4 regions of the Streptomyces sp. NPDC042346 genome follow, and region 1 is predicted to be linked to each of the others. Evidence: riboswitches for the same ligand, from Rfam matches in the RefSeq annotation. Region 1 holds a riboswitch; each other region holds the start of a gene.
What was found. Region 1 has a riboswitch for cobalamin ahead of ACZ6K0_RS22935 (energy-coupling factor ABC transporter permease). Riboswitches for the same ligand answer to the same signal wherever they lie in the genome.
Positions count from the first base shown of each region.

Region 2: another riboswitch for cobalamin. It lies ahead of ACZ6K0_RS42795 (cobalamin biosynthesis protein); the one in region 1 lies ahead of ACZ6K0_RS22935 (energy-coupling factor ABC transporter permease).
Region 3: another riboswitch for cobalamin. It lies ahead of ACZ6K0_RS06115 (ribonucleoside-diphosphate reductase subunit alpha); the one in region 1 lies ahead of ACZ6K0_RS22935 (energy-coupling factor ABC transporter permease).
Region 4: another riboswitch for cobalamin. It lies ahead of ACZ6K0_RS36880 (ABC transporter substrate-binding protein); the one in region 1 lies ahead of ACZ6K0_RS22935 (energy-coupling factor ABC transporter permease).

Region 1 covers NZ_JBVJEH010000005.1:327,030-330,654, reverse strand. Annotated here, with positions in the region: gene ACZ6K0_RS22950 (ArsR/SmtB family transcription factor) at 1-147, shown strand, start outside; gene ACZ6K0_RS22945 (VOC family protein) at 144-536, shown strand; gene ACZ6K0_RS22940 (RidA family protein) at 577-1,035, opposite strand; cobalamin riboswitch at 1,078-1,284, shown strand; gene ACZ6K0_RS22935 (energy-coupling factor ABC transporter permease) at 1,314-2,012, shown strand; gene ACZ6K0_RS22930 (energy-coupling factor ABC transporter substrate-binding protein) at 2,009-2,488, shown strand; gene cbiQ (cobalt ECF transporter T component CbiQ) at 2,495-3,244, shown strand; gene ACZ6K0_RS22920 (ATP-binding cassette domain-containing protein) at 3,286-3,625, shown strand, end outside.
Region 2 covers NZ_JBVJEH010000018.1:58,586-62,210, reverse strand. Annotated here, with positions in the region: gene ACZ6K0_RS42800 (cobyric acid synthase) at 17-1,525, opposite strand; gene ACZ6K0_RS42795 (cobalamin biosynthesis protein) at 1,522-2,508, opposite strand; cobalamin riboswitch at 2,540-2,685, opposite strand; gene ACZ6K0_RS42790 (hypothetical protein) at 2,810-3,031, opposite strand; gene ACZ6K0_RS42785 (inorganic phosphate transporter) at 3,044-3,625, opposite strand, start outside.
Region 3 covers NZ_JBVJEH010000001.1:1,281,068-1,284,692, forward strand. Annotated here, with positions in the region: gene ACZ6K0_RS06115 (ribonucleoside-diphosphate reductase subunit alpha) at 1-1,539, opposite strand, end outside; adenosylcobalamin-variant (AdoCbl-variant) riboswitch at 1,681-1,778, opposite strand; gene ACZ6K0_RS06120 (GNAT family N-acetyltransferase) at 1,845-2,345, opposite strand; gene mctP (monocarboxylate uptake permease MctP) at 2,428-3,625, opposite strand, start outside.
Region 4 covers NZ_JBVJEH010000012.1:347,047-350,671, reverse strand. Annotated here, with positions in the region: gene ACZ6K0_RS36890 (APC family permease) at 1-540, shown strand, start outside; gene ACZ6K0_RS36885 (cold-shock protein) at 697-903, shown strand; cobalamin riboswitch at 939-1,145, shown strand; gene ACZ6K0_RS36880 (ABC transporter substrate-binding protein) at 1,213-2,277, shown strand; gene ACZ6K0_RS36875 (FecCD family ABC transporter permease) at 2,400-3,422, shown strand; gene ACZ6K0_RS36870 (ABC transporter ATP-binding protein) at 3,419-3,625, shown strand, end outside.

The DNA.
Region 1 (3,625 bases):
CTCACGGTGCTGGAGGCCGCCGGGCTCGTCGAGACCAGGCGGGAGGGCCGCTACAAGTTCCACGACCTGAACACGGCCCCCCTGCGGCACATCACCGAGCGGTGGCCCGTGCCCGACACCCCAGGACCGGAGAAGAGCACCCCATGAAGATCCATCTGACCAGCGTCTTCGTCGACGACCAGGCCAAGGCCGAGCGTTTCTACACCGAGATCCTCGGCTTCGTGAAGAAGCACGACGTCCCGCTGGGCGAGACGGACCGGTGGCTGACGGTCGTCTCGCCCGACGAGCCCGCCGGCACCGAACTCCTCCTGGAGCCCGCCGGCCACCCGGCCGTCAAGCCCTACCGCGACACGCTCGTCCAGGACGGCATCCCGCTGGCCCAGTTCGCGGTCGACGACGTGCGGGCGGAGTACGAGCGCCTGACCGGCCTCGGCGTCCGCTTCACCCAGGAGCCCCTGGAGATGGGCCCCGTCACCACCGCCGTCTTCGACGACACCTGCGGCAACCTCATCCAGATCGCGACGAAGCCGCAGTAGTCCCAGCGGCCGGCCCTCCCGGGCGTCACCCTCTCGGACGTCAGTCGAGGTCGGGGCTGGAGTCGAGGTCGGGATCGACGTCGGCATCGAGGTCGGCATCGAGGTCGGCGTCGAGCACGGCGTCGACCTCGATCTCGACGAGCCATTCGGGGTCGATGAAACGCGAGACCTCGACGAAGGTCGTGACCGGCCGCACCTCCGCGAACCGCTCGCCGTGGGCGCGCGCGGCCTCCTTCCAGCGGGTCACGTCGGTGAGCATGATCCGCGTCCGCACGACGTCCGCCGCCGACGCCCCCGCGGCCTTCAGCGCCGCCTCGGCGATATCCAGACACCTGACGGTCTGCCCGTACACGTCGCCGGGCGCGACGGTGGCCCCGTCGTCCCCGATGGGCGCCGTCCCCGCGACCGCCACGTGCGCGCCCTTGCGCACGGCCCGGGAGAACCCGATCTGCGGTTCGAGCGGTGAGCCGGAACTGACCGTCTGTCGGACATTCCCCATCGGTCCGTACCCCTTCGCGTTGTGATGCACCTGATCAACGCACTAGTGTCGCAGGGCCTTGGTGTACGGGAAACCGGTGAAGTACCGGTGCGGCCCTCGCCACTGTGATCGGGAGTTCCGGCTCCACACCCGAGGGAGACGCCCCCGGGCAAGCCACTGCACCGCTGCGGGCGACCGCCGCGGCGTGGGAAGGCGGAGTCGGGACGTATGACCGTCAGCCAGGAGACCGGCCAGGGTGCGTTGTCCATCCACGAGGTGCTGGAGAGGGTCTCCCGACCATGCATATAGCCGAGGGGTATCTGCCCCCCGCTCACGCCGCCGCCTGGGGCGTCGCGGCCGCTCCGTTCATCGTCCACGGGGTCCGCGCGCTCACCCGCGAGGTGCGGTCCAACCCCGAGTCCACCCTGCTGCTCGGCGCCGCCGGCGCCTTCACGTTCGTCCTGTCCGCGCTCAAGCTCCCCTCCGTGACGGGCAGTTGCTCGCATCCGACGGGTACGGGCCTGGGCGCGATCCTCTTCCGGCCACCGATCATGGCGGTCCTCGGGACGATCACCCTGCTCTTCCAGGCCCTGCTGCTCGCCCACGGCGGGCTCACCACGCTCGGCGCCAACGCCTTCTCGATGGCGATCGTCGGGCCCTGGGCGGGGTACGGGACCTATCTGCTGGTGCGCCGGTTCGGCGCGCCGCTGATGGTCGCCGTCTTCTGCGGCGCGTTCGTCGCCGATCTGTCGACGTACTGCGTCACGAGCGTGCAGCTCGCGCTGGCCTTCCCCGACCAGGGCAGCGGCGTGCTGGGCGCCCTGGCCAAGTTCGGTTCCATCTTCGCCGTGACGCAGATTCCGCTCGCGGTGAGCGAGGGCCTGCTCACCGTGCTCGTGATGCGGCTGCTCACGCAGTCCAGCAAGGGCGAGTTGACCCGGCTGGGCGTGCTGGGCAGGCCCGGCGCCGAACGACCCGAGGGGGCGACCGCGCGATGAGCGTCACCGTCAGCCGGAACACGAAGATCAACGCGCTGCTGCTGCTCGTCGTCGCCGCGCTCGCGGTGCTGCCGCTCGCGCTGGGGCTCGGCGACCACAAGGAGGAGCCGTTCACCGGGGCGGACGCGGAGGCGGAGACCGCGATCACGGAGCTCCAGCCGGAGTACGAACCGTGGTTCAGCCCCCTGTACGAACCGCCGTCCGGGGAGATCGAGTCGGCGCTGTTCGCCCTCCAGGCCGCGCTCGGCGCCGGTGTCCTCGCGTACTACTTCGGCGTACGGCGCGGTCGCCGGCAGGGCGAGGCCCGCGCCCTGGCGGCGCAGGCCGAGGGGACGGCGGCACAGCCTGCGGAGGCAGGAGTGGAGGCGCGGCCCGGAGAGGCGACAGCACCCGGGGAGGCGGCGGCGCCCGGGGAGGCTGCAGCCGTATCGGCGGCCGGCTCCGGCTCCGGCGCCGTCGAAGGCAAGGGCGCGTAGCCGCCCATGCTGCCGATCGACGCGGCGGCGCACAGCAGTCGCTGGCGCCGCCGCCATCCCGCCGAGAAGGCCCTGCTCGGCTTCGGGCTCACACTCTGCGCGGTGTGTCTGCCGCCGTGGCCGGGCGCGGTGCTCGTCGCGGCGGCCACGCTCGCGGTCCTGCTCGGACCGGCCGGCGTGGCGGGCCGCCAGCTGTGGCGGGCGTTCCGTGTGCCGCTCGGGTTCTGCGTCACGGGCGCGGTGCCGCTCCTCTTCGAGGTGGGTGGGGCGCGGGGGTTCGTCGCCCTCGCGCCCGGCGGGCCCGTCCACGCGGGCGAGCTGCTGCTGCGGACCGCTTCGGCCTCGCTGGGCGTGCTGCTCTTCGCGTTCACGACGCCCGTCTCCGACGTGCTCCCCCGGCTGGTCCGGGCAGGGGTGCCGGCTCCCGTGGTGGACGTGGCGCTCGTGATGTACCGGATCATCTTCCTGCTCCTCGACTCGCTGTCGAAGATCCGCCAGGCGCAGGCGGCCCGGCTCGGGCACACCACCCGGGCGGCGACCTGGCGCTCGCTCGCCGGGCTCGGCGCCACCTCGTTCGTGCGCGCCTTCGACCGGGCGCAGCGTCTGCAGTCGGGGCTCGCCGGACGCGGCTACGACGGGACCCTGCGGGTCCTGGTCCCCGCGGCCACGGTGTCCCGCCGGTTCCTGGCGGCGGCGGCCGGCCTGCTCTGCGGGCTCGTCGCCCTCACCCTCGTACTCGAAAGGTTCCTGCCGTGACGTCTCCGACGGCCCCTCCGACGACCCCTACGCCCCCCGTCGTGGAGTTGGTGAAGGCGGGTTTCGCCTACGAGGACGGGCCGCCGGTCCTGTCGGGTGTGGACTTCGCGGTGCCGGAGGGGCGGTCGATCGCGCTCCTCGGGCGCAACGGCAGCGGCAAGACGACGCTGTTGCGGCTGCTCAGCGGGGGGCTGCGGCGCGGGAGCGGGTCGCTGCTCCTGGACGGGGCGGAGGTGACGTACGACCGGAAGGGGCTGACCCGGCTGCGGACGACCGTGCAGCTGGTGGTGCAGGACCCGGACGACCAGCTGTTCGCGGCCTCGGTCGGCCAGGACGTGTCCTTCGGGCCGATGAACCTGGGGCTGCCGGAGGAGGAGGTAC
Region 2 (3,625 bases), on a different contig from region 1:
AAGCCGCAACCGGCACTCACGGCGCACCCGGCGGCACGAACGGCAGCCCCGCCGGGGCGCCCTCCTCGATGAGCCGCAGCAGCGCGTCCGTGTCCGCGTGTTCTTCGATCAGGTCGCCGAGCCGGTCCAGCTGCTCTTCCCGCAGCGTGCCGAACGACGTGTCCGGGGCCGGTACGAACCGCCGCCCCGCCGCCGCCGCGACCTCCCGGAGGAACGCCCGGCGGAACCCGTCGCTCTCCAGCGAGCCGTGCCAGTGGGTGCCCCACACGGCGCCGACCCGGCACCCGTCCAGAAACGGTTCGCCCCCGTCCACCGACGCGACGCCGTGGTGGATCTCGTACCCCTCGACCCGCTCCCCGAGCGCCTCGCCGACCGGCCGCGCCAGGGTCTTCTCGCGCGCGAACCGGACCCGTACGGGCAGCAGTCCGAGCCCGTCGACGGTCCCGGCCTTCGACTCGACCTCGTCCTCGATCCGCTCGCCGAGCGCCTGGAAGCCGCCGCAGATCCCGAGGACCGGCCGGCCCTCGGCCGCGCGGCGGGCCAGCTCGTCCGCGAGCCCCCGCTCCCGCAGCCACGCGAGCGCCTTCACCGTCCCCCGGGTGCCGGGCACGACGACGAGGTCCGCGTCGACGAGCTCCTCGGGCCGGTCCACGAACCGGACGACGACGCCCGGCTCGGCGGCCAGCGCGTCGACGTCCGTGAAGTTCGACATCAGCGGTACGGCGCAGACGGCGACCCGCAGCACGTCCGCGCCGACGGGCGGCGCGACGACGGACTCGCGGACGGTGCCCCGCAGCGAGACCCGGAGGCCGTCCTCCTCGTCGATGCCGAGCCCGTGCGCGTACGGCAGGACGCCGAAGGTCCGCCGCCCGGTCAGCCCGTGCAGCATGTCGAGGCCGGGTTCGAGGAGGGTCACGTCGCCCCGGAACTTGTTCACGAGGTATCCGGCGACGAGCGACTGGTCCTCGGGGCTCAGCAGTGCCGTCGTCCCGAAGAACTGGGCGAAGACCCCGCCCCGGTCGATGTCGCCGACCACGACCACGGGCAGCCGCGCGGCCCGCGCGATGCCCATGTTCACGATGTCCGTGCGCCGCAGGTTGATCTCGGCCGGACTGCCCGCCCCCTCGCAGATCACGGCGTCGTACATGCCCCGGAGTTCCTCCAGGCACGCCATCACCGGCTCGAAGAGTTCCTTCTGCCGCCCGCCGTGGTAGCCGCGGGCGGACAGCTCGCCCACCGGCTTGCCCATCAGGACGACCTGGCTGGAGCGGTCGCTGCCCGGCTTGAGCAGGACCGGGTTCATGAGCGCGGTCGGCTCGACCCGGGCGGCCTGGGCCTGCATGGCCTGGGCCCGCCCGATCTCGGCGCCCTCGCGGGTCACGAAGGAGTTGAGGGACATGTTCTGTCCCTTGAACGGCGCCACCTTCAGGCCCTTGCGGACCAGCCAGCGGCAGATGCCGGCCGTCACGACGCTCTTGCCGGCGTCGGACGTGGTCCCGGCGACCAGCAGGCCCCCACCCCTCATGCGTTCCTCCGCTTCGCGTTCTTCACGGCAGCACCGATGATCATGCGGCCGCCGACACAGGCGGCCAGGGTCACGGCGGTGACCCGGCGCGAGAGCCGGACCGCCCGGTCGATGTCGGCGACCTCGACGGGCCGCCCTTCCCCGTTCAGCACGGGCCGGTGCTCGACCCGCCCGCCGTACGAGAGGGTCCCCCCGAGCCGTACGCCGAGGGCGCCCGCGAACGAGGCCTCGACGGGCCCCGCGTTGGGGCTCGGGTGCCGGTCCGCGTCCGCCCGCCAGGCCCGTACGGCCCCGCGCGGATTCCCTCCGGCGAGCGTCGCGGCGACGGCCGTCAGCCGGGCTCCGGGCCAGCCGGCCACGTCGTCGAGCCGGGCCGAGGCCCAGCCGAAGCGGCGGTGGCGCGGGGACTTGTGGCCGACCATTGCGTCGAGGGTGTTGACGGCCCGGAAGGCGACGAGGCCCGGCACGCCGGCGACCGCGCCCCAGAAGAGGGCGCCGACCACGGCGTCGGAGGTGTTCTCGGCGACGGACTCGACGACCGCGCGGGCCATCGCGGGACCGTCCAGGGACTGCGGGTCGCGCCCGCACAGGTGCGGCAGTCGCTCCCGGGCGACGTCCAGGTCCCCGACGGCGAGCGCCCCGCCGATCGCACGGGCCTCGCGGCCCAGGGTCGTCCCGCCGACGACGGCCCAGACGGAGGCGGCGGTGAGCGCCACGGCGGCGGCCGGCCGGTCCCGGACGGCCCGGGCGGCGAGTGCGCCGAGGGCTGCGGTGGAGCCGGCGCAGACGGCGGTGTGCAGGGCGCCCCAGCCGCGGTGGTCGTGGTGGAGGCGCTGTTCGACCGCGGCGGCGGCCCGGCCGAAGGCGGCGACGGGGTGTCCGCGGCGGGGATCGCCGACGAGCCGGTCGACGGCGAGCCCGAGGGCCGCGCCGTACGCGAATCCGTCCGGGGAAAGGCGGCTGGTTCTGGTGCGGCCGGGCATGGCGCAGGTCCTCACTCAGGGTCCGCGCCCTGGATCGACGTGACCGGCGGCGAGAGTTCCTGACTTCCGGACCCGTCGGATCCGGTCACAGTGGCGGGACCGCGCCGGATTCGCACCGGACTTCCTCTGCTGCCGCCGTAATGGCCTCGGCAGTCCACCACGGCCCGCGAACACCCGTCAACTCACCCTTGACCTGCGACAGGTCACTGTGCGAAGCACCACAAACACGGACCACACACACGACGGCCGGGCGGTCGCACCCGAAGGTGCGGACCGCCCGGCCGTCGTACAGGGAGGACCGTCAGGCGACGATCAGATAGATGCCGTACGCCACGGCCGCGACGCACAGGGCGAAGCAGGCGTAGGCGCCGGTGCGGGCCATCGTGGCCGAGCCGCCCTGGGCGGCGGCCTGCTCCTGCTTGGAGAGGCCGATGATGCCGAGGGTGAAGAGGCCCACGAGGGCGACGGTCGCCACGAGGCTGACCCCGAAGACGGCGCCGAGAGCTGCCCAGTCGATCTTCATGTCGTTGGTTCCTTACACCGCTGCGGCGGGGGCCGGGGGAGCGGCCGGGTCCGTGGGGACCGGCGAGGGGATGGTGGTCTTGAGGTCCTCGTCCGCGACGGCGGCGACGGAACCGGCCGGCGGCGGGGTGACGGCCGCGATGGCGGTGGTCACCACACCCGCGGGCTCGGACTCGCCGTCGAGGTCGTCGTCGGTGACGTTGTTGTGGTCGACCGGCTTGCGGCGGGACAGCGACCAGATGACGGCCGAGCCGGAGACCAGCAGGACCGCGACGGCGGCGATGCCCCAGGGGCCCTGCTTGGTGAGGAACTCGGCACCGGCGCCGACGAGGGCGGCGGCGGGCAGGGTCAGGCCCCAGGCGACGAACATCCGGGTCGCGGTCGACCAGCGGACGACGCCGCCCTTGCGGCCGAGGCCCGCGCCCATCACGGCACCCGAACAGGACTGGGTGGTGGAGAGGGAGAAGCCGAGGTGCGAGGAGGCGAGGATGACCGTGGCGGCGCTGGTCTGGGCGGCGAAGCCCTGCTGCGGCTGGAGGTCGGTGAGGCCCTTGCCCATGGTGCGGATGATGCGCCAGCCGCCGAGGTAGGTGCC
Region 3 (3,625 bases), on a different contig from region 1:
CTGGAGGCCCATCGCGCCCAGGCCCACCGGCCGCCAGCGGGCGTTGGAACGCCCGGCCTGCTCGGTCGGGTAGAAGTTGATGTCGACGACCCGGTCGAGGAAGGTGACGGCCGTGCGGACGGTCGCGTCGAGCCGCTCCCAGTCGATGTCCTGGGTCGAAACGTCCACGAACGCGCCGAGGTTGACCGAGCCCAGGTTGCAGACCGCGGTCTCGCCGTCGTCCGTGACCTCCAGGATCTCCGTGCAGAGGTTGGAGGAGTGGACGGTGTGGCCGGGCTCGGCGGTCTGGTTGGCCGTCCGGTTCGAGGCGTCCTTGAAGGTCATCCAGCCGTTGCCGGTCTGGGCCAGGGTCCGCATCATCCGGCCGTACAGGTCGCGGGCCGGCATCGTCTTGCGGGCCAGGCCCTTCGCCTCGGCGGCGCGGTAGGCGGCGTCGAACTCCTCGCCCCACAGGTCGACGAGCTCGGGCACGTCCGCCGGGGAGAAGAGCGACCAGTCGGCGTCGGCGTTGACGCGGCGCATGAACTCGTCCGGGATCCAGTGCGCCAGGTTCAGGTTGTGCGTACGGCGCTGGTCCTCGCCCGTGTTGTCGCGGAGCTCCAGGAACTCCTCGATGTCCGCGTGCCAGGTCTCCAGGTAGACGGCGGCGGCGCCCTTGCGGCGGCCGCCCTGGTTCACGGCGGCGACGGAGGCGTCGAGGGTCTTCAGGAACGGGACGATGCCGTTGGAGTGCCCGTTGGTGCCGCGGATGAGGGAACCGCGGGCGCGGATGCGGGAGTAGGAGAGCCCGATGCCGCCGGCGTGCTTCGAGAGGCGCGCGACCTGGTGGTAGCGGTCGTAGATGGAGTCCAGCTCGTCCTGCGGGGAGTCGAGGAGGTAGCAGGAGGACATCTGCGGGTGGCGGGTGCCGGAGTTGAAGAGCGTGGGGGAGGACGGCAGGTAGTCCAGGCGGCTCATCAGGCCGTACAGCGCGCCGACCTCGGCGAGCGCGCGGACGCTCTCGTCCTCGGCGAGGCCGCAGGCGACGCGGAGCATGAAGTGCTGCGGGGTCTCGATCACCTTGCGGGTGATCGGGTGGCGCAGCAGGTAGCGCGAGAAGAGGGTGCGCAGACCGAAGTAGCCGAAGCGGTCGTCGGCGGTCTGGTCGATGGTCGCGTCGAGGCGGTCCGCGTGCCGCGCGACGAAGTCGGCGGTGCGGTCGGCGATCAGGCCCTCGCGGTGGCCGACGGCCACGGAGGCCGAGAAGCAGACCGCGCCCTGGCCGGCGGCCTCTTCGGCGATGGTGATCGTCAGGAGCCGGGCGGCGAGCCGGGAGTAGGCCGGGTCCTCGGAGATCAGACCGGCGGCCGCCTCGGTGGCCAGCTCGCGCAGTTCCGCCTCGTCCGACGTGGCGCTGCGGCCGCGGAGCGCGGCGGCGGCGATCTTGCCGGGGTCGGTGTCGGGGAGGTCGGCGGTGAGATCGGTCAGGGTCCGCAGCAGCACGGTGCCGGGTCCGTCGCTCTCGATCGCCGTGGCCGGATCGGCGGGCGCGATGGTCACGTGGGGGCTCTCCCTCGCTCGGCTCGGGGCCGCGGCGGGGGAAGGCGGGCAGGCGGGCATCCGTACGGACGCGCCGCGTCCACCGGCCCACTCCGCGAGGCCCGGACGTCAGTGACACCCGGAACGGCTGGACCGGGTGTGCTGTCGGCAGGTCCTCGGACTCACTTCGTACGAATCAACACGAAGCACACCGTTGCGGGACAGTTCCGGATTCGCGCCGGATTTCCCTGCGTCGACAGCGAGGACGAGCATACATGTGGGGGGCGCCGCTCGCAGAACCCCCCACATGTTGTGTCGTCCGTGTGTCAGAACTCCAGGGCGTAGGTCCGCAGCTGGTGGCCGGGAATCGGTTCCCAGTCCCGCTCAGGGGTGCGGACGAAGCCCATCCGCTCGTAGATCCGGTGCGCCGAGACCATCTTCGCGTCGGTGGAGAGCACGAGCCGCGCGCACCCCGGCAGGGCCCGTGCGCGGTCCGCACAGGCGCGGACGAGGGCCTCTCCGACGCCCCTGCCGCGAGCCTCCGGAGCGACCGCGAGCATCCGGAACTCGGCCTCGCCGGCGACGGCGATGTCCGCCCACGGGGTGGAGCCGGGGGCGAAGGTCACCCCGCCGATGATCCGGTCGTCCTCGTCGGCGGCGACGAGCACCTCGGCCTCGCGGGCCCGCCGGGCCGTGTCCTTCAGTACGTCCAGGTAGAAGTCGTCCTCGCCGTACAGCAGCAGCCCGTCGTTCAGGTATGTCAGCCCGGTGAGTTCCCCGAGCTCCTCGTGTTCCTCGGGCCGTACCGCCCTGATCGTGAAGTCCATGGGGGCAGTGTGCCCCGGGGGTACGGGAAGGGGCCCGGGATTTCCTGGCGGAGATCCCGGGCCCCTGTGTCGTACCGCGAGGTCAGTGCGCTCCGGCGCCGACCTTCGGGTCCGCCTGCGGGTCCGGCTTCGGCTTCGCCGCGCGGGCCGGCGCGTCGACCGTGTAGTCCGACGGGGAGGTCTCGTCGACGCCCTCGGGGGCCTTCAGGGCCTTGAGGACGAAGGTCAGGACGACCGTGACGACGACGTTGAGGACGAACGCGGTGAGGCCGATGTAGCCGATCTCGCCGATGCCCGGGATCTCGGCGGAGGAGCCGCCGAAGTGCTTCTGCGTCGGGCTGGCGACGCCGTACGCGGCGACCGTGCCGTAGACCATGCCGACGGCCCAGCCGGCGAGCAGCGCCCAGCGGTGGAACCAGCGGGTGAAGAGGCCGCCGACCAGCGCCGGGAAGGTCTGGAGGATCCAGATCCCGCCGAGCAGCTGGAAGTTGATGGCGACCGTCTTGTCCATGGTGAGGACGAAGGCCAGCGCGCCGACCTTCACCAGGAGCGAGACCAGCTTGGAGACCTTGGTCTCCTGGGCCGGAGTCGCGTCCGGCTTGATGAAGTCCTTGTAGATGTTGCGGGTGAAGAGGTTGGCCGCGGCGATCGACATGATCGCGGCCGGGACGAGCGCGCCGATGCCGATCGCGGCGAACGCGACGCCCGCGAACCAGTCCGGGAACATGGTCTCGAAGAGCTGCGGGATGGCGAGCTGGCCGTTCTTGACCTGGATCCCGGCGGCGATCGCCATGAAGCCGAGCAGCGCGAGCAGGCCCAGCATCAGCGAGTACAGCGGCAGGATCGTGGTGTTGCGGCGGATGACCTCACGGCTCCGCGACGACAGGGTCGCCGTGATGGAGTGCGGGTACATGAAGAGCGCGAGCGCCGAGCCGAGCGCCAGCGTCGCGTACGTCCACTGCCCGGCCTCGCCGGGGACGAGCGCGCCGCGCGGCTTGCCGGTCGCCGGGTTGGTCTGCGCGTACGCCTCGCCCGCCTTGGCGAAGATCTCGTCGAAGCCGCCGAGCTTGATCGGGATGTAGATGATCGCCACCGCGATGACGATGTAGATCAGGGTGTCCTTGACGAACGCGATGAGCGCGGGCGCGCGCAGGCCCGAGGAGTACGTGTACGCCGCGAGGACACCGAAGGCGATGAGCAGCGGCAGGTCCTTGATGAACCAGTGGGTGGTCTCGCCGCCGCCGACGCCCATCACGTCCAGGACGGCCTGGATGCCGACG
Region 4 (3,625 bases), on a different contig from region 1:
CACGACGGGGCCTGGCTGATCGTGATCGCCCTCCCGGCCCTCGTCCTCGCCTTCGAGGCCGTCCACCGTGCCTACGGCAGGATCGGCGAGCGGCTCGGCGTCGGCCGCGTCCCCGAGCCGCCGCACCGCGCGCGCTCCCTCGTCCTGGTCCCGGTCTCGTCCCTGACCCGGCTCACCAGCGAGGCCCTGACCGCCGCGGTCTCCCTCGGGGACGAGGTCCGGGCGGTCACCGTCTGCCACCCGGACGCGGAGGACCGGGAGGCCACGGAGGCCCTGGAGCGCGACTGGGCCCTGTGGAACCCGGGCGTCCCCCTCGTCCGGCTCCCCTCCGAGCGCCGCACGCTCGGGCGCCCGATCACCGCGTACGTCCACGGACTCCGGAAGGCCGAGCCCGACACCCGGATCACCGTCCTGATCCCGGAGGCCGAACCGGAACGGCTGTGGCAGCGGCCCCTCCAGAACCGGCGCGGCGCCCTCGTCGCCCGGGCCGTCCGCCGGGACACCGATGCCGTCGTCTGCCGCCTCCGCTACACCGTGTAGAGCGCCGAGCGGAGCACGAGTGGGCACCGCGCGGAGCACGGCGCGGAGTACCGCGCGGACGCGTCCCGCGACGGGCGAAGCACGGGCGGACGGGGTAGATCTCCCCTGAGAGGCGCGTCTGAGAGGTACGTCGCCGGTGACGACAGGGAGGCCGCCGTGGAAGGCAGAAGCAAAGGGTTCGTCCACTCCTTCAACCGTCTCGGCGGGTACGGCTTCGTCGTCCCCGTGGGCTCCGAGGAACAGGTGTACTTCAGCGCGGCGGACATCGAGGGAGAGGCCCAGTCGCTCTCCGAGGGCCAGCAGGTCACCTTCGTGCTCGTCCTCGGCGACGGCCGCTTCGAGGCGAAGGAACTGCGCCTCTGACCTGGCCCGCGACCGGAGGTGCGACAGGTCGCCGGTGGTACTGTGCCGAGGCCAGTCGCACCTTTGTGCTCACCCGAACGGGCGAGCGTACGGGTCAGGGAATCCGGTGGGAATCCGGAGCTGACGCGCAGCGGTGAGGGCGACGGGCGGAGCATCGGCCACTGGGCGGCGGAACAGGCCCGGGAAGGCGCTCCGTCCGGCTGACCCCGAGTCCGAAGACCTGCTGGCGGCCCCGGCGTCACGCCGTCGACCGGGGAGCACCCGTACGACAGGCTCCGCGTATGAGCCGTGGACGCAGAGGAATGCTCCGTGCCGTTCGCACACCACCCCGTCCGCTCCGCCGCGCTGCTCCTCGCCGGCACCCTCACCCTGCTCCTGACCGCGACGGGATGCGGCGGCGGACCCGCCGGGACCACGTCGGGGAAGGGCCGGGGCGCGGAGCCCGCGGCCGGCTACCCCGTGACCCTCGACAACTGCGGTGAGCGCGTACGGATCGACCGCCCGCCGCGGCGGGCCGTCGCCCTCGACCAGGGCGCCGCCGAGATCCTGCTCTCCCTCGGCCTGGCCGACCGCATGGTCGGCACCGCGACCTGGACCGACCCCGTTCTCAAGGGACTTGAGAAGCAGAACGCGAAGGTGCCGCGCCTCGCCGACCGCTACCCCTCCTTCGAGAAGGTGCTCGACACCGAACCCGACTTCGCCGCCGCCTCGTTCGGGTACACCCTCGGCAAGGGCGGGGTGGCCCCCCGCGAGCAGTTCGCGAAGCTCGGCGTCCCCACCTACCTCTCGCCGACCGACTGCGCCGGCAAGGACAACAGCGGCGACGGCGACGGCGTCCGCACCCGGACGCTCACCATGGAGACCGTCCACGGCGAGATCCGGGACCTGGCCCGGGTGTTCGGGGTGCCGGAGCGCGGCGAGAAGCTCGTCGCCGAGCTCAAGGGCCGGGTGGCGAAGGCCGCTTCGGCGGGCGACTTCACGGACGTCTCCGTCCTCTACTGGTTCGCCAACGCCGAGTCCCCCTACATGGCGGGCTGTTGCGGCGCGCCCGGCGTCGTCACCCGCGCGCTCGGCGTGAAGAACGTCTTCGACGACACGCGCGAGGAGTGGCCCCAGATCAACTGGGAGACCGTCGCGGACCGCGACCCCGACGTGCTCGTGATCGGCGATCTGACCCGCCGGTCGCAGTCGGCCGAGAGCGCCGCGAAGAAGATCGCGTTCCTGGAGTCCGACCCGGTCACCAGGAACATGACGGCGGTGAAGCGGAAGCGGTACGTGCTCCTCAGCGGCCAGGCGATGAACCCCACGATCCGTACCGTCGAGGGCGTCGAGAAGGTGGCCGCCGCGCTCCGCTCGTACGGACTCGCCAAGTGACCCTCCCCGGACCGGCCAAGACGTCACGCGGGGGAGGCACACGACCTGAGGGCGCTGCGCGACCCGAGAGCGGTGCGCGGCCCCGTGGCGGTGGTCGTGGTCGTGGGCGGCCTGTCGGCCGCGTGGTGGCGGACGGTGGTCGGGCGGTGCTGTGGGTCCTGGCCGGGCTCGCCGTCCTCTGCGCGTCGATCGCCGTGGCGATCACGATCGGGCCGGCGGACCTCCGCGTGGGCGAGGTGCGGTCCGTCGTCACCGCCCACCTGACCGGGGGCGTCTCGGACCTGTCCCCGATCCGGGACGGGATCGTCTGGAACCTGCGCCTGCCCCGCACCCTCCTCGCGGCCGTCTGCGGCGCCGGACTCGCCGTGTGCGGGACGGTGATGCAGTCCCTCCTGCGCAACCCGCTCGCCGACCCCTTCGTCCTCGGCGTCTCCTCCGGTGCCTCGACCGGCGCCGTCCTGGTCGTCGTCCTCGGCGTCGGCGGGGGAGTCCTCTCCGTCACCGGCGGCGCGTTCCTCGGGGCGGTCTGCTCCTTCGCGCTCGTGCTGCTGCTCAGCCACACCCTCGGCGGTTCACCGGACCGCGTGGTCCTCGCCGGAGTCGCGGCCATGCAGCTCTTCTCCGCGCTCACCTCCTTCGTCGTCATGACGGCCGCCGACGCGGAGACCACCCGCGGCGTGCTGTTCTGGCTCCTCGGCTCGCTCGGCGGGGTCGGCTGGGACGAGGTGCGGGTGGGCGTCGCGGTGCTCGCGGCGGCCCTGCTGATCTGCGGCGGGTACGCGCGGACGCTGGACGCCTTCGCCTTCGGCGAGGACGCCGCCGCGTCGCTGGGCGTCGCCGTCGGCCGGGCCAGGACCGTCCTGCTGTGCGTCACCGCCCTCCTGACGGCCGCTCTGGTCTCCGCCGCCGGCGCGATCGGCTTCGTCGGCCTCGTCCTGCCGCACGCGGCCCGCGCGCTGGTCGGCCCCGGGCACGCCCGGCTGCTGCCGGTCACGGCGCTCGCGGGCGCGGTCTTCCTCGTCTGGGCGGACACCCTCGCCCGTACGGTGCTCGATCCCCAGGAGGTCCCGGTGGGTGTCGTGACCTCGCTGATCGGCGTACCGGCGTTCGTCCTCGTCCTCTACCGCACGAGGGGTACGCGATGACCACGACCACCGACACGCGCGCGGGCGCGGGTGAGGGGCTGCGTGCCGACCGGGTCTCGCGCACCGTCGGCGGCAGCCCCGTCCTCGACGGCGTCACCCTCGCCCCGCGCCCCGGCACCGTCACCGGCCTGCTGGGCCCCAACGGTTCGGGGAAGTCGACGCTCCTCCGGCTCCTCGCCGGCGTCCTCGCCCCCGACAGCGGC